2 regions of the Shewanella marisflavi genome follow, and region 1 is predicted to be linked to the other one. Evidence: predicted binding sites of a transcription regulator. Region 1 holds the regulator's gene; the other holds the start of a gene.
The links. The regulator sigma-54, encoded in region 1, starts transcription at its own class of promoters, with help from an activator protein. The targets are predictions, from matches to a motif close to GTTGGCACGNNNNTNGNNT.
Positions count from the first base shown of each region.

Region 2: CFF01_RS00180 (DUF4097 family beta strand repeat-containing protein) is a predicted target of sigma-54. The motif match lies at 3,653-3,671, and genes of this name have one in related genera.

Region 1 covers NZ_CP022272.1:3,699,844-3,708,633, reverse strand. The annotation lists gene mgtE (magnesium transporter) at 1-881, opposite strand, end outside; gene CFF01_RS16335 (HPr family phosphocarrier protein) at 982-1,257, opposite strand; gene rapZ (RNase adapter RapZ) at 1,250-2,098, opposite strand; gene ptsN (PTS IIA-like nitrogen regulatory protein PtsN) at 2,095-2,538, opposite strand; gene hpf (ribosome hibernation promoting factor) at 2,541-2,828, opposite strand; gene CFF01_RS16315 (RNA polymerase factor sigma-54) at 2,859-4,346, opposite strand; gene lptB (LPS export ABC transporter ATP-binding protein) at 4,479-5,210, opposite strand; gene lptA (lipopolysaccharide transport periplasmic protein LptA) at 5,207-5,755, opposite strand; gene lptC (LPS export ABC transporter periplasmic protein LptC) at 5,742-6,299, opposite strand; gene kdsC (3-deoxy-manno-octulosonate-8-phosphatase KdsC) at 6,296-6,847, opposite strand; gene CFF01_RS16290 (KpsF/GutQ family sugar-phosphate isomerase) at 6,849-7,826, opposite strand; gene CFF01_RS16285 (calcium/sodium antiporter) at 7,862-8,790, opposite strand, start outside.
Region 2 covers NZ_CP022272.1:38,014-46,803, forward strand. The annotation lists gene CFF01_RS00165 (efflux RND transporter permease subunit) at 1-721, shown strand, start outside; gene CFF01_RS00170 (M14 family metallopeptidase) at 843-2,684, shown strand; gene CFF01_RS00175 (class I SAM-dependent methyltransferase) at 2,734-3,525, opposite strand; gene CFF01_RS00180 (DUF4097 family beta strand repeat-containing protein) at 3,794-4,504, shown strand; gene CFF01_RS00185 (phosphatase PAP2 family protein) at 4,597-5,418, opposite strand; gene CFF01_RS00190 (phosphatase PAP2 family protein) at 5,494-6,312, opposite strand; partial or broken gene CFF01_RS00195 (GIY-YIG nuclease family protein) at 6,474-6,743, opposite strand; gene CFF01_RS00200 (S9 family peptidase) at 6,763-8,790, opposite strand, start outside.

The DNA of each region.
Region 1 (8,790 bases):
AGCCAGAGGGATCGCCTAAAGGTACTCTTAAGCACAGGACCGAAGGTATCTGTGTCGTCGTCCATCCCTGCCATCCCCATCATGGAGTGTTCGGCATCTTCACGGATCACGTCGACAATATCATCGATGGTGATACGCCCAAGCAGACGGTTGGTCTCCTCTTCGATCACCGGCGCCGACACCCAGTCATGGCGCTCAAACAGCTGGGCGACTTCGCTATCGTCCATACCGACCGGGATCCCTTCGAGATCCTTGTTCATGATATCGCGTACCGATGCATTAGGATCGCAGGTAAGTAGATCGGTAATACGCACGCCGCCCAGCAGGCTGTCGCGCTTATCCACCACATAAAGAGTGTCGGTGGCATCGGGCAGTTCACCACGAATTCTCAGATAACGCAGTATTACATCGACATTGACATCGGGGCGCACGGTGACGGTATCGGTATTCATCATACTGCCGGCGGTGTCTTCCGGGTAGGAGAGGGCCTGCTCAACCCTGGCTCTGTCCTGGGCTGTCATCGACTGCAATACCTGGTTGAAGACGCTGTCGGGCAGGCTACGCAGTATGTAAGCCAGATCGTCTGTGTCCATGCCTTCGGCCGCCTTGGCGACACGCTCTGGGCTCATCTGGGTGATCAGATTGTCTTTGAGCTCCTCACCCAGCTCATCGAGGATCTCGCCCGTGTGCTCTTGATCGATTAGCTGCCATAACACCTGACGGGTGCGCGGCGGAGAAGACTCCAATATGAAGGCGATATCTGAGGCAGCCATGTCGTGCAACATGCTGCGCACATGCACAAACATGCCGCTGCCTAAGGCTTGAGTGAGCTGATTTAGGCGTTGATCTGTGGTTTCACTATCTAACACTTCGATCGGCATAGCTCCTCCTTAGGCAATAGATTGACCGGCTTGGGTAATAGGCGTGTAAGTCTATGATAAGTATAGGACGAAATTCACCCGGCACCGCAAAGCGAGCCGATTATACGGCCTCGTCGAATTTGGCGTCAATAAGGGCACTGATGGCGTCCAGTGCCGCCTGGGCATCTTTGCCTTCACTGGTGATTGTGATGGTTTTGCCCATGCCTGTTTCGAGCATCAATAGGCCGAGTACGCTGGCGGCCGAGGCTTGTTTGTCGCCCTGGATCAGGGTGACTTGGGCATCGAACTTGGCGGCAAGTACTGCCAGCTTGGTGGCCGCCCTGGCGTGCAGTCCCAACTTATTGCAGATGGTCAGCTCGCGAGCCAACTTAGTCATGCTTTAGCTCTCTGTGACGAGCCTGTACCTTATGCTTGCCTTTGTTGAACAGCTTGGCCAGTTGGTCGGTGACATAGACAGATCTGTGTTGCCCACCCGTGCAGCCAATGGCAATGGTGAGGTAACTGCGGTTGTTACGCTCAAGATGAGGTAACCAGGTTTCCAGCAGGTTTTCGATTTGCCAGATAAATTTATTCACCAGTGGCTGCTGACTCAGAAACTGCTGCACTGCCTCATCGAGGCCGGTCAGGGGTCTCAGTTCTGGCTCCCAATGGGGATTTGGCAAAAAGCGCACATCGAACATGAAGTCGGCTTCGCTTGGCATGCCATATTTAAAGCCGAAAGATTCGAAGTTGATCACCAGCTCTTTATCGACTGTGCCCAGTAATATTTCGCGCACCTTGTCACTCAACTCATAGATGTTGAGGTTAGAGGTGTCGATATAGTGATCCACTAGCTTGGCGATGGGATCGAGCAGTTTGCCTTCGAGCTGAATCGCCTCCTTGAGAGAGACTTTTGAGCGTGACAGCGGATGTAATCTGCGGGTCTCGCTATAGCGCTTGAGCAGCACATTGTCGCTGGAGTTAAGGAAGAAACTTAAGATCTCGGTATCTTTCGGGAGCTTGGCCAGCTGCTTTTCCAACTGGATCTCTTCGCTGGGCATATTGCGCACATCGACGCTAATGGCCACCAGTTCGCTGCGTCCCTTGAGTTGCTCCAGCAGGGATTCCATCATCTGTAGGGGCAGATTATCGACACAGTAGTAGCCGAGATCTTCTAAGACCCTAAGTGCGACAGATTTTCCCGACCCTGAGCGTCCGGATACCAAAACCAATTTCATTGGGTGATCACCTGATAGAGTTCTGACTCATCCTTGGTTTTTCTTAGCTGTTTCATGATCGCCTTGTCATTGAGTTTCTCTGCCATGGCGGCCAGAGTACTAAGATGCTGCTCGCATTGATCTGCGGGCACCAATAATGCAAAAAGGATATCGACGGGCTTATTATCAATGGCATCGAATGCGATTGGTTCAGCACACTTCACCAGTACGGCCACTGGTTGCTCTATGTTCGTCAGCCGTCCGTGAGGAATCGCGATACCATTGCCTATACCTGTGCTGCCCATTTTCTCTCGAGCCAGAAGGCTTTCAAAAATCTCTTGAGAGGAGAGGGTGGGGTACTGGACAGCGGCTAAGTCGCTGATAAGCTCCAGTACCTTTTTCTTACTGCCCGGAGTGGCGCAGGTTGTGCACTCCGGCCGCAGGATGGTACTCAGTTCCATCGTTAATGTTTAGTAAGCTTCTCTTTGTGTTTAATGACCTGACGATCGAGCTTGTCAATCAGGGAGTCTATCGCGGCATACATGTCCGCATGTTCGGATGTTGCGAACACTTCTCCGCCACGGAGGTGTAACTTGGCCTCAACCTTTTGCTGCAACTTTTCGACATTTAATACAACGTGCACATTATTGATCTGATCGAAATGACGTTCAAGCTTTGTGAATTTCTCTTCAACATAGTTTCTTAGAGATTGGGTGATCTCGATATGGTGCCCAGTCAGGTTTATTTGCATAAAGATAGTCCTCCAGTTTCCAGTTACGTGTTATAAGCTCTTACGCTGATTCGAGGGCGGTATAAGCATTGCCTCTCGGTACTTAGCAATAGTGCGACGCGCCACTTTAATGCCTTGTTCAGCTAAGAGTTGAGCCATCTTGCTGTCGCTTAATGGCTTTTTCTGGTTTTCCGCAGCAACTAGCTTCTTAATAAAAGCCCGTATTGCTGTTGAAGAGCACTCTCCACCATCGTCAGTGCCGACATGGCTAGAGAAAAAGTATTTGAGTTCGAAGATCCCTCTCGGGGTATGCATATATTTCTGTGTGGTTACACGGGAGATGGTCGATTCGTGCATCTCCACCGCTTCGGCGATGTCGTTAAGCACCATGGGCTTCATCGCCTCTTCACCAAATTCGAAGAAACCTTGTTGGAAGTCGACAATGCAGTTGGTGACCTTTAGCAGTGTCTCGTTACGGCTCTCAAGACTCTTGAGGAACCATTTCGCCTCTTGCAGGTGACCACGAATAAACTGACCGTCAGCCTGGCTCTTAGTGCTGCGCGCCATGGCCGCATACTGCTGGTTGACGTTGATCTTGGGCATGCTATCGGGATTAAGCTCGACCACCCAGCGTCCCTTCTTCTTGGTGACGGTCACATCAGGGATCACATACTCGTCGCGGCTGGCGGTAATGGCCAGGCCTGGACGGGGGTTTAAAGTTTGAATGAGGGCGATAGCATCTCTTAGCTCATCTTCTTTAAGCTTGGTTTTGCGCATCAAGAGGCGGAAGTCGCGTCCAGCGATGAGATCCAAGTGCTCCTTGATCAACATGCGTGCATTGGCGATATGCGGGGTATCGTCGCTGTATTGGGCCAGCTGAATCGTCAGACACTCGCTGAGATCTCGCGCCGCCACGCCTATGGGGTCGAAGTGCTGTACTCGCTTGAGTACTGCCTCGACCTCATCGAGTTCTATTTCGGGATCGCCCATCGCTTCGAGAATATCCTCGCAGGTCTGGGTCAGGTAACCGCGTTCGTCAATGGCATCTATGATGGCGGTGGCGATGGCCAGATCGTTATCGGAAAAAGGGGTGAGATTCTTCTGCCATTCGAGGTGCTCGTATAGGCCTTCACTGGTCTCGCCCTGAAAAGGCATGTCGTCGTCGCGCATGGCGCCTGAGCTGGAGTTAGGGGAGGCGGTATAGACCTCGTCCCAAGTAGTGTCGACCGGCAGCTCGTCAGGCATAGAGTCTTGAGTCAGGGCGTCCGAGGTCTCGACGCCTGAGTTATCCTGACTCGAATCCAGCTCTATCTTGTCATCATACTTGCTGTCGAAATTGTCGACGGCGGTATCATCTTGTAGTTCGGCACTGGCGCCTTCTTGCTCTTCATCCAACTCCAGTAGCGGATTGGATTCTAATGCTTGTTGGATCTCCTGCTGCAACTCTAGTGACGACAACTGCAACAGACGTATGGCCTGTTGTAGCTGGGGCGTCATGGTGAGATGCTGACCCATTTTGAGCTGAAGTGACGCTTTCATCGTACTGCTATTCCCTTGTTTCTAATTATAAAATGAGAAAGCTCTGGCTAATTGGCCGGACAAATATAAAGGATAGTCCTTATGGCCACAATCTGATATTAGTTTCAGTTTATGGCCCGGTTATAAGATTAACTATAGCTTGAATTGTTCACCTAAGTACACTGCTCGTACTTGCTGATTGTCTAAGATTTCGGCGGGTGTTCCTTCGGCGATCAGATTACCGTGGCTGACGATATAGGCTTTCTCACAGACGTCTAATGTTTCGCGCACATTATGGTCGGTGATCAACACCCCAAGGCCACGGTTTTTGAGTTGCTCGATGATCTTTTTGATGTCGATGACTGAGATGGGGTCGACACCGGCGAAGGGTTCATCGAGAAGAATAAATTTCGGGTTCGCGGCCAGGGCCCTGGCGATCTCTACCCGGCGACGTTCACCGCCCGACAACGCCATACCGTGGCTGTCACGGATATGGGTAATATGAAACTCTTCCAGCAGATGTTCCAACTCCTCTTCGCGGCCATCGTTATCCAGATCGCTGCGGGTCTGCAGCACGGCCATGATGTTGTCGCGTACCGAGAGTTTGCGAAAGATGCTGGCTTCCTGGGGCAGGTAACCTATGCCTTTACGGGCGCGAAGGTGCATGGGGTCGAGGGTGAGGTCGTCATCATCGATATAGATGCGTCCCTTGTCGCTCTGTACTAGGCCGACCACCATGTAGAAGGTGGTGGTCTTACCGGCACCGTTTGGTCCCAATAGGCCGACGATCTGCCCGGTTTTGACTGTAAGGCTCACATCTTGGACAACGGCACGACTCTTATAGCTCTTGGCGAGGTTTTCCGCCTTCAAGGTCAGGTCTGTCATTGCTTTTCCTGTTCGGGTTGTTCTGGTTCTGGCTCGGGTTGCGCTTGTTTCTGCTCTTGATAGTTTTCAGGCTGAATAATGGTGATCACGCGGTCATTGCCTGTACTCTCGGCAATCAGCTGTTGCTGTTCAATGTTGTAGCGGATCTGAGTACCTGTGACCTGGCTGCCTTCCTGTTCCAGGGTAGCATCGCCAATGAGTGTCAGGGTGCGGCTCGAGAGTTCATAGCGGATCTCTTTGGCACTGGCAGAGGCGGGACGGCCATCTTCCATTACCTGAGAGTAGGTGGCCGGGTTGCCTGTGGCAACGAGGATCTTGCCACTGTTCTTTTCTTTGCTGAAGGCGCGCAGTTCATCGGCCAAGATCTTGATCGAGCCCTGAGTGACCTCAACCGGTCCATGGAAGATGATCTGATTGTTCTTGATATCGGCTTCCTGGCTAGCGGCAGAGATCTTGACCTCTTGTAGTAGGTCATTATCCTTGGCTTGGGCGCCCAGGCTAATCAGGGTTAGCAGCCCAGCGAGAATAAGGCTATTTAGTTTCATATGTTCCTTCTACCTGACTCGTCAGTCGTATATTTTGTGCGTTGAGATCGGCGTATAAGCCTTGCCCCGTGATGAGGAAATCTCGCCCCGTTACCCGAATGCTTTTGTCGGATGTCATTATCATAGTATTGAGATCCAACTCCAGATAGGTGGTCTCTATGGTCTGGATAGGTTCTTCTGGGCTAATAGCATCAATGATAACATTATTTTCCAGGGTGACCCGTCCGCTATTTTTGTCCAGAGTGCCTTTAGTCGATCTGAGTCGCCATTGGGCATCGCCCTTGTCTGGATACACGAGATAGATGGGCTGAGTAAAGTAGGTCATGTTGCGTTCGGCGTAGTGCTTCATGTGGCTGGCCGATACGCGGCTATTGATGCCGCCCTGCTCATTGTACTGCACGCTCTTAAGATCCCGGACGATATAGTCGGGACTGTCGGCGTTCACCTGTGCCAGATCTTCTTCTCCCCGTTTCGATTGCACCTGCCAATAGAGCACTAGTGCGGTACCGAAAAAGGCGATAATGGCCAGCGTGACTCTATTCATATGCTCATTCCGTGGGCCGACGCAAACTTATCCTGGCTGAGCAGAATAAGGTCTGTCAGTTCTCGCAGGGCGCCGTGGCCCCCTTTGATATGGGTCGTCATGTCGGCGTGTTGGCGCACATAAGGGTGGCCATCAGCCACACAGACAGATAAGCCCACCTTCTGCATCACAGGCAGATCCACCATATCGTCGCCAATATAGGCCACTTCCTGGGGCGTGACCTTATAGAGAGCCAGCAGCTCTTCGTATGGTTCAAGTTTGTTGTCCACGCCCTGATAGATATGGGTGATCCCAAGGGCTGTCATGCGATCTTCCACTATTTGAGACTTACGCCCTGTGATGATGGCAACGGGAATATCGCTGGTGAGCAGCGAGCGCACGCCATACCCATCGCGTGTATGGAAAGTCTTAAGCTCATCGCCCGAGTTACTCATATAGACTAAGCCATCGGAAAACACGCCGTCGACATCGCAGATCAGCAGCTTAATCTGTTTAGCCTTCTGCCAAACAGCATCAGTGATGGGACCGTAGAAACCTTGATGTGCCATGTTAGATCACCCCCGCCTTGACCATATCCAGCATATTGAGAGCGCCGATGGGACGCTGTGTCTCATCGGTCACTATCAGGCCGTTAATCTCTTTTTCGTCCATTACCTTAAGGGCCTGCGCCGCCAGTATGCCGTCGCTGACGGTGACGCAACCATGGGTCATCACCTCGGAGATAGAGGTCTTGCGCAGGTTAATCTCGGCGTCGATCACCCGGCGTAGATCGCCGTCGGTAAAGATACCTACCAATAGGCCTGCCGAATCGATCACAGCCGTCATGCCAAGGCCCTTCTTCGATATTTCATACAGGGCATCGGTAATGCTAATGTCTTGTGAGACTAAAGGTAACTCATCACCCTTGTGCATTACGTCGCTCACCTTAAGCAGGAGCTTACGGCCCAAGCTGCCACCGGGATGAGACAGGGCAAAATCATCTTTGGTAAAGCCACGCGCCTGTAATAGAGCGACCGCCAGGGCATCACCCATCACTAAGGTGGCAGTGGTGCTAGATGTGGGGGCTAGTCCTAATGGGCAGGCCTCTTCTGGCACCTCGATACACAGGTGAACCACGGCGTGTTTAGCCATGTTAGATTCGGGTTTACCCGTGACTGCAATCACAGGCAATCCCATGCGTTTGATCACCGGCATCAGGGTTAAAATTTCACTGGCCTCGCCCGAGTTTGAGATGGCGAGCACGATATCGTTTTCGCTCAGCACACCCAAGTCGCCGTGACTGGCTTCACCTGGATGCACGAAGAAGGCTGGAGTCCCTGTGCTGGCCAGCGTGGCCGAAATCTTGTTGCCTATGTGGCCGGATTTGCCCATGCCCATGACGATCACCTTGCCGGTGCAGGCGAGGATCAGTTGGCAAGCTTTGGCAAATTCATTTGAGTCGACATATTGATACAGGTTGTCCAGCGCATTGCGCTCGGTATCGATAACCTTGCGTCCCCATTGACGTAATTGATCCGCATCTACCATCTTGTTCTCTCTATATTTTTCGGCCTAAAGCGCTATTAGGATAGGAAAAGCGTGACTTGATAGCCGATAAAAGTCACTAATAACACGCCACCATGCCAAGGGCGAAGTTGGCGGGCTTTGCCGGTTAATAAAATCAGTATGGCCAGGGCAACGCTAGTTGCCATTACCATATAAAAGTCTCGAGTGCTGGCTGCGGCATCTACCGCACCGGGTGCGATAAGCGCAGGCAGTGCCAGTACCGCCAAAATATTAAACAGGTTTGAGCCAACCACGTTGCCTATGGCCAGATCGTCCTCTTTCTTTAACACGCCCGCCACACAAGCCGCCAATTCAGGCAGGCTGGTGCCAACGGCTATGATGGTGAGTCCTATGACTAAGTCTGACATATGGAAAGCCTTGGCGATACCCACTGCGCCTTGTACCATCCAGTCTGCCGACAGGGGCAGCAGCACTATGCCGATCACTAACCAGAGCACAGCCTTTGGCGTGGGCACATCCTTAGGAACTTCGCTTTCGGCTTCATCGATAAAGGGGTCTTTCTCCTTGTTGGAGATCGCATGCCAGATGAGATAGCCCATCAGCGAGAAAAAGAGTGCCAGCAACACGAGTCCTTCGATGCGGGTCAGTTGCCCGTCGTGGAGGAAATAGCCCGCCAGCGCCGTCGCCCCCAGCATCATAGGAATTTCACGCTTAAGTGTTTGTGAACCTACTGATATTGCGCCTAAAAGCGCGGTGATCCCCAAGATAAGCGTGATGTTGGCAACGTTGGAGCCCAGCACATTACCAATGGCAGTGTCTGTCATTCCCTCGAGCGAGGCGGTGGCCGCAACGAACATCTCTGGCGCCGAGCTGCCCATGGCAACTATGGTGAGCCCGATTAACATGGGAGGCAGGCCGAGATTGCGGGCGAATGCCGCGGCGCCGAAGACAAATTTGTCGGCGCTCCATACCAGCGCCCCTAAAC
Region 2 (8,790 bases), 660 kb from region 1:
TTCACCGCGTCTTGAGCGTTTCAACGGTCTACCTGCGATGAACATCCAGGGTGGTACGGCTCAGGGTTACAGTACGGGTGCGGCTATGGCTGACATCGAAGCTATGGTGGCTAAGCTACCACCTGGATTTGGTGTTGAGTGGAACGGCCTCTCTTATGAGGAACGTCTCTCGGGTAACCAGGCGCCAGCCTTGTATGCCTTGTCTATTCTGGTGGTCTTCCTGGTACTGGCGGCTCTATATGAGAGCTGGTCTGTACCCTTCGCGGTGATCTTAGTGGTACCGCTGGGGATTATCGGTGCCTTACTGGCGATGAATGGTCGTGGTTTGCCCAATGACGTATTCTTCCAGGTGGGTCTGCTAACGACTGTGGGCTTGGCAACCAAGAACGCCATCCTGATCGTTGAGTTTGCCAAAGACTTCTACGATAAGGGCGCTGGATTGGTGGATGCGACTCTGCATGCGGTGCGGGTACGTTTGCGTCCTATCCTGATGACCTCGCTGGCCTTCGGTCTTGGTGTTGTCCCGCTGGCGATCAGTTCGGGCGTGGGTTCGGGCAGTCAGAACGCCATCGGTACAGGTGTATTGGGCGGTATGATGAGTTCGACCTTCCTGGGGATCTTCTTTATCCCTATCTTCTTCGTGATCGTCGAGCGTATCTTTAGTAAGCGCGAGAAAAAGGGTGCGGCGCAACAAGCTGCTGAGTCACCCTCTGAAGAATAAGCGTTAGCGAGTTAATCAAAAAGCCCGGTTTAAGCCGGGCTTTTTATTGCCTAAGGTATTGCACTTGCAGGTTATTTATTGAAAGATAATCGGTTAATAATAAGCCGTTAGGTAATCTAAGATGTCCCTATATTCTCGCGCTACACTTCTCTGCCTTGCCGCCTTCGGCGCATCTGCCATTGCAGAAACCAGCGATCCACAAGTGGCTCAACCCGCGTTAAAGAGTACTTTTGTTAATGATGCCATCCTGCCGCCGACCATCACTTGGCAGGGGGCTAGCGAGACCTTGCTGCGTGGATTGGATGACCCTTGGGCAACGCCCTTCGAGTTAGGGGGATTAAAAACCAGCCCCAACTATGACGAGACCTTTAGCTGGTTGGATAAGCTGATTGCCACCAGCGACAAGCTGCACAAGGTTTCGCTGGGCAAGAGCCCTCAGGGGCGGGATATCTGGATGATAGTGGCATCGCAAGAGGGCGTTAATACTCCTGAGGAGATGCTGGCTAACGGCAAGCCCAGCTTGCTGGTGCAGGCAGGTATTCACTCGGGTGAGATTGATGGCAAGGATGCGGGCATGATGTTGCTGCGCGACATGGTTATGGGAGATAAGCAGGCCCTGCTAGATGGGGCGAATCTTCTGTTTGTACCTATTTTCAGCGTCGATGCCCATGAGCGTAGCGGGCAATTTAATCGCGTGAATCAACGAGGCCCGGTGGAGATGGGCTGGCGCACCACGGCCAACAACCTCAACCTCAACCGTGACTATGCCAAGGCCGATAGCTTAGAGATGCAGCATATGTTGGCGGCGATTAATCGCTGGCAGCCGGATCTCTATATCGATGTGCATGTTACCGACGGTATCGACTATCAATATGACGTCACCTTTGGCTACAACCTGGCTCAGGGACTTAGCCCGGCCAGTTATCGCTGGCTCAATGATAAGTATCGACCTTTGGTCGAACAGGCGCTGACAGCTCAAGGGCATGTGCCCGGTCCCTTGGTGTTTGCCATCGACAATCGCGACATGAGTCAGGGCATGTCCCTGTGGAATGCGAGCCCACGTTACTCAAACGGTTATGGTGACGCACGCCATCTGCCCACCATATTGATCGAAAATCACAGCCTTAAGCCCTTTAAGCAGCGGGTACTCGGCACCTATGTGATGCTGGCATCGACTCTGGAGATCTTAGGTGAACAGGGCACGTCGCTGCGCAGTGCCATCAAGCAGGATAGCTACCGCTATAGCGATCGTATCACTCTGACCTGGCAGTCGGAGAAGCAGCCTAAAGGATGGGACTTCAAGGGGATCGACTATCGCCTGGAGCAGAGTCCCATTAGTGGTGAGACGGTAGTGCGTTGGACCGGCGAGCCCAAGCTATATGAGAATTTACCCGTTATCGGTAATACCCAGGCAGAGATTAAGGTGAATCGCCCTTCGGCTTACTATATTCCACCCCAGTGGCAAGAGGTGATCGAGCGCCTGAACATTCATGGCATACGCATGACGCGTTTGGAGCAGCCTACCGAGTTGACCCTGACCCAATATCAATTTGGGGAGCCGACGTTTGCCGCTAAGGATTACGAGGGACGCCAGCGGGTCTCTGCGCCCGTATCGAGCCATAAGACGAAGCTTGAGCTGCCTGCTGGCACTGTAAAGATCAGCACACAGCAGCCACTCGGCGATCTGGCCATTCTCTTGTTGGAGCCGCAATCACCCGACTCGCTGCTACAGTGGGGCTTCTTTAATCCCATATTTACCCGTACCGAATATATCGAGCATTATGCGGTAGAGCCTTTGGCGGTTAAGATGCTGAAAGAAGATCCAGCCCTGACGGCCGAGTTTGAGGCCGCGTTAAAAGATCCTGAGTTAGCCAAGGATGCCGAGGCGAGACTGCGTTGGTTCTATGAGCGTAGCCCTTACTATGACAAGCAATACAGGGTTTATCCAGTGCTGAGAGACTAAACAAAAAAGCAGGCTTAGCCTGCTTTTTTTTATTCCAAGGGAAAGTTCGCTACTCGGGTTTGCTGGCCGACACGCTGAACACCAGAGGAATGGGCTTGCCCTGATGCAATTGATAATATCTGGGTCTGTCACTTGGGAGTCCCAGACTTTCACCCGTCACCAGATTGTCAAAGGTGTCATAGGGGCTGAAGGGATATTCCTGTATGACGTCGATTCTCAGCCCTGCGCCAACTAAAGCGTTTATCACATCGGCCAGAGAGTGTGGCCAGGTCACCATAGTGTGTTTGTTGTCGCTGGCATTTTCCGTATAGGTGCCTTCCTCCTCCACATCTGGCTCTTGCTGGGCAAAGTAGCTGTAGCCTTCCATCAGCGCCTGCACCGGGTGAAACTCCACCATGTAAAACTGGCCACCGGGCTTTAGCGACTGATGAATCAGCTTGGCCCAGCGGCTGAGATCCGGTAGCCAACAGAGGGCGCCATAGGAGGTATAGACGATATCAAATTGTTGTTGCAGTCGATCGGCGGCCTCGTAAAGATCGCAACAGATAAAGTCGGCGGTTAGCTGGCAGGCATCGGCCAGTCGTCTTGCATGATGGATGGCGGTATCGGAGAGATCCACCCCTGTTACCTTGGCACCCATGCGCGCAAAGGAGAGGGTATCCAAGCCGAAGTGACATTGCAGGTGCAATAGGCTTTTCCCCTTCACTTCCAGGTCGGCCAGTTCTATCTCCTGCAGCGAGCTGCTGCCGGCAAGAAAGCCATCCACATCGTAGAAGCTTGAGTCCAGATGCTCTAGGGTTCTGTGGTTCCAGGCTGTTCGGTTGAGGGTTAAATAGTCCATGCCTTTGCCTTATAAGTTGATGATGTATTTCACTAAATAGTAACTAATCCCACGATTGAGATGGTGATATATCCTTAGCGAAATGCCACTCTGTGAATAATAACATATTAAAAACAACTAGATAACTTTTGGCATGTTATCTGCTTTAGATGAGCTAGCAAAGCGCTGCGGCGTTTGGAATTTTTAGCAGATATTAAGGAAGGTTTTTATGTTGGCTCGCTCACTGGCTATGGTTACGGCTCTGATTTTCGGACTCACAGGATGTATTGTGAATGTGAATAGCGCGGGAAGGGATAACTTCGACTATCACAAGCAGGTGCAATTGACATTGGCAGCGAGTGAATTAGATACCCTGGTGGCGCACACCGGGGCCGGTGTCCTGAAGGTGATCGGAGATGCGTCGGTAGAGAGTATTACTTTGGATGCAGACATTTATGGTTATGACGGCGCCGAGCCTGAATTAACCTTAGTTCGTTCTGGTAACAAGGCTAAGCTGGTTGCTAACTTCGACTCATTCAGCCGACTCTCTTTTTCGAGCAGCCGTTCTCCTTACATAGACCTCGTGGTCAAGGTGCCAGCCCGCATGCAGCTGGATATTAATGATGGCTCAGGTGCCATAGCGATTCGCGGCGTGCTGGCGGATATGCAGATTGAAGATGGTTCTGGAGCGATAGATATCGACGGTGGCAAAAAGCTCACTATCGACGATGGTTCTGGCAGTATTACCCTGACTAATGTGATGGGGGATATCGATATCAATGACGGCTCAGGTAACCTTAGCATAGCGTTGGTCAAGGGTGATGTGACGATTGAAGACGGTTCTGGTGGCATCGAAGTAAGAGAGGTTGAGGGTAAGGTGACCATAGATGATGGTTCAGGCGGTATTCGCGTCGCGGGCTCTCAAGGTTTGCACATCATAGAGGCGGGTTCTGGCAGCCTTAGCTTCGACAATATTCAGGGCCAGGTCACCATAGACTAAGGCTAAGACTTCCCGGCGCGGAGGCTAATCTAAGGCCTGAATTTGAGTCCTTGGTTAGCCGCTGCCCACCCCTTTACTATTAGGCAAGTGGGTCAGGCTTTCACCCATTTACCTAGTGTCAATGGCTGCTGAGATCTCAGTTGCTGTCTGATCAGCAGTGCCGTTGCTAGCATCAGCAATCCCCAGCGCAGTCCAATGATCTGCCACGCCATATGCGATGAAGTCTCTTTAAACTGGCACACCATCAGGGTGATAAGTAGTATGCCTAAGATGATTCGCCAGTGCCTGTCGCTGACGCGCAGTAGAGGAACGAACGAAGCCAGATAAGCGCAGCTAAGTCCCAACAAGGCGCCAGCCAGTGTGTCGATTGGCCAGTGAGCACCGACTAGGATGCGCGATAGGGCGATCAGGCTAGCTCCGAACAGGAGTGCCAGCTTAATTTTATTTTGCTGCGCAACCATGAGAAGGGTGCCTGCAAATAGAAAGGCGCTGGTACTGTGGCCCGAGGGAAAACTGTAGTTCAGGCGCGTTTCGCCAACGATATAGAGAAAGTCGAGGGTCGCAGCGGGTCTGGGGGCATCAAAATATTGTTTTAACAGTGGCACTAAGATCATCGATAGCAGGCTAGCGACTAATACTCTGGGCATTAACTCTGGGCGGCGCAGCAGACAGATGAGCACTATGGTGCCTAAGGTGCTGCCGTGGCCTAAATCGGTAATCCCAAGTTGCAGCCATTGAGGAAGATGTGGTGACAGGCCATTGATGGCGGCAAAGAGCCCTTGGTTGAGCTCCTTATTCAAACAGAGCAGCATCAGGATGCCGAAGAGGAACAGCAGCATGCCATAGTGGTTGCGGTCAGTGGTCAATGCCTGCGGACTGTCCCTGCTGGTCAGTGTCTGATTTGGTTGAAACATCACATATCTCTTCATCTAATAAGCGCCTAGTGTAGGCTGCAAAGTGTGAAGAAAGCGTGAATGTTACCTTAAGCGTTAGCTCTGTGTGGCTAGCCAGCGTTTAACTCGCTGCGCGGTGCCATACTCTCGCCAGATCAAGATTGCGGCCGTGCTCAGTAGTCCCCATCTTAATGTCAGGATTGACCAAGTGACCTCTTTATCGAAACTCTTGTCTAACTCACTTACGACTAACACACACCAGAGAAAGCTCAGAATGAGGGCCTTATGGCGCTGAGATAAGCTGATTTCGGGGCAATGCGCCGCGGCGTAGGCACAAAAGAGACCGACGAAGGCGCCCATGACCACATCTTCTGGCCAGTGAGCCCCCACAACAATGCGAGATAGACCTATCAGGGCGGCGAAACTGATTGCCAATAGCTTGATTTGTGTCTGCTTGTAAGCAAAAAACAGGGTACCGGCAAATAGAAAGGCGGTGGCGGTGTGGCCAGATGGAAAACTGTGCGTGAGGCGGATTTCGCCGACAATATTCAGGGTTTCCAGCAATGCGGCTGGGCGAGGAGCGTCAAAGGAATGTTTTAGCAGAGGTACCAAAATTAGCGACAGCACGCTTGCGATAATGACCCTGACTAGTAGCTCGGGGCGCTTGACCAGACAGCAGAGAGTGATCACCCCTAAGGTGACGCCATTACCAAGATCAGTGATGAGCAGGAGCAGGTCTAAGGGCGCAAAAGCCGCGATGCCGTTAAAGAATCTAAACAGGGATAGATTGATCGTGGTGTCTAACAGCACGAGGTGCAGACAGAGCAGAATCAATAGTAATCCAATAAAGCCGCGTCCCTGGTAACTGTCTTGCGCAGGCATTCCCATCGCCTTTGCTTGTTTTAGTAATTTCATTGTTTTTCCACATAAACGCGCCCGCCTAAGATAGAGGTTTGTTATGGGGAAGTAAAGGTGTTTAGCTTGTGTTAAATCTTTGATTAATATCTCTTTGGGTTTGGCTATTTGGTTTGTTTCACCCTTAATCTATGATTTTTAGTTTTTTATCCACATAGATGTCATGGCTTTTCGGTATTTGCATCAAATTGTATGAGCGCGAGTTTTTGTGTTTTTGTGAGCCTTTTCACGGCTATTTCACGCTTTAGTGCCGCCGAGTGGCTACCCACCTGTTCACGGTAGACTAAGGCCAGGGGCCCCTTGCCCCGCAGAAACTTGGCGGTCTTGGGGCCGTTGTCGCTATGCTCCTTGAAACGGCGGTCTATATCTGTGGTGATGCCGGTATAGAGTTGTCCCTTGGCGCAGCGGATCATATAAAGACTCCATAGCGCAGCAGCTGTCTGGGTCATATTACGCCAGCCCCAGCAGGCCGAGGAAAAAGGCATACTCTTCGGCCGTGTCTTCATAGTGACGGTAGCGGCCGCTTTTGCCGCCATGACCCGCCTCCATATTGATATGAAACAATAGTAGATGATCGTCAGTCTTATATTCTCTAAGCTTCGCGACCCATTTGGCGGGCTCGAAATATTGCACTTGAGAGTCATGTAACCCTGTGGTCACCAGCAGGTGAGGGTAGGCCTGCCGACTGACGTTATCGTAAGGCGAATAGCTCAGCATAGTGTGGTAGGCCTCGGCCTCGTTAGGATTCCCCCACTCATCATATTCATTGGTGGTTAGTGGCAGCGATTCATCTAACATGGTGGTGACGACATCGACAAAGGGTACATGGGCCCCGACAGCAAAATAGTGCTGTGGAGCCTGGTTGATCACGGCTCCCATTAGCAGTCCACCGGCGCTGCCACCGCTGGCGACCACCTTATCTTTGGCGCAATAGCCCTGTTCAACTAAGGCTTGGGTGACATCGATAAAGTCGTTGAAACTGTTCTGTTTGTGCATGAGTTTGCCTGCCTCATACCAGGGGCGTCCCAGCATCTCACCGCCACGCACATGGGCGATAGCATAGACGACGCCTCGATCCAGCAGACTGACAATGGCGCTGTCGAAATCTGGTTCTATAGTGTAACCGTAGGCGCCATAACCATATTGATACAAGGGGTTGCTGCCATCCTGACGGAAGGTGTCTTTGCGATACACTAAGGTCACTGGCACCTTGGCGCCGTCTCTGGCATCGATGAAGAGTCGTTCTGTCTGATAGTCTTGGCTGTCGAAACCACCGAGAACCTTCTCCTGCTTCAACAATTGTCTGGCCGTTGTCTGGGTAAGATCCAGTTGGTAGATGGACTCGGGTGTCGAGAGGCTGGCGTAGTAGATCCGCAGATAATGGCTATCCTGGCTGGGGTTGACGTCTAGCCCTACCACATAGGCGGCGTCGTCGAAGGCAAGCTCATACTCAGGTTGGCCGTTGAGGGGCAAGATGCGTATTTGACTCAGTCCCTGATGGCGATACTGCACCACCAGATAGTCTCTCAGTACTAAAAGATCTTCCAGGCGGCGAGCGTCATCGGCCGCGATCACCTCCTGCCAACGGTTTTTATCGCCGATCTCACTTTCCTTGGCTTTCATCAGACGGAAGTTGACCGCCTGCCAGTTGGTGAGTATGTAATACTCATCGCCGCGCTTGGCCACCGAGTATTCGTGCCCTGTCTCACGCGCCAGTAGAGGCTCAAATTGCCCATCACTCAGATCGGCATTGAGCACCGAGACCTGGCTGGTGGTTGTGCTTTCGTGAGTCAGTAAGATATGCGACTCATCCAGGCTTTTTGAAATCGACAAATAGAAGCTGTCGTCGCTTTCCTCATAGACCAGACGGTCGCTCGATTGTGGCTCACCCAAACGGTGGCAATAGACACGATTACCTAATAGGGTTTGCGGATCTTTGGCGATATAAAACAGATGCCGATTATCGTTAGCCCACACTATTTCGCCATCGGTATCAGTTAGCGTGTCATTGAGCCATGCATCGGTGTCCAGGCGTTTAATGCTGATGGCGTAGATGCGCCGACTCAGGGTATCTTCACTGATGGCGAGCAAGGACTCGTTGGGGCTGACACTAAGAGCTCCCAGGCTATAAAATTCCTGGCCTTCCGCTCTAAGATTGGCATCCAGTAGCAGCAGTTCATCGCCCTCCTGTACAGGTTTTCGGGCAAATAGCGGGTATTCCCCCTCGCCTTGATAACGCTTGTAATACCAATGGCTGTGCCAGCGATAGGGTACGCTCGACTCATCTCTGTCCAGACGGTTGATCAACTCGTCAAACAGCTGTTGCTGCAAAGGCTTAAAGGGAGCAAAACAGGCTTCATGGTAGCGGTTTTCCGCCTCAAGATGTGCCAATACCTGGGGAGACTGGCGAGTATCGTCTCTGAGCCAAAAGTAGTTATCAATACGCTCATTGCCATGATGCTTGAGTCGATGGGGGTG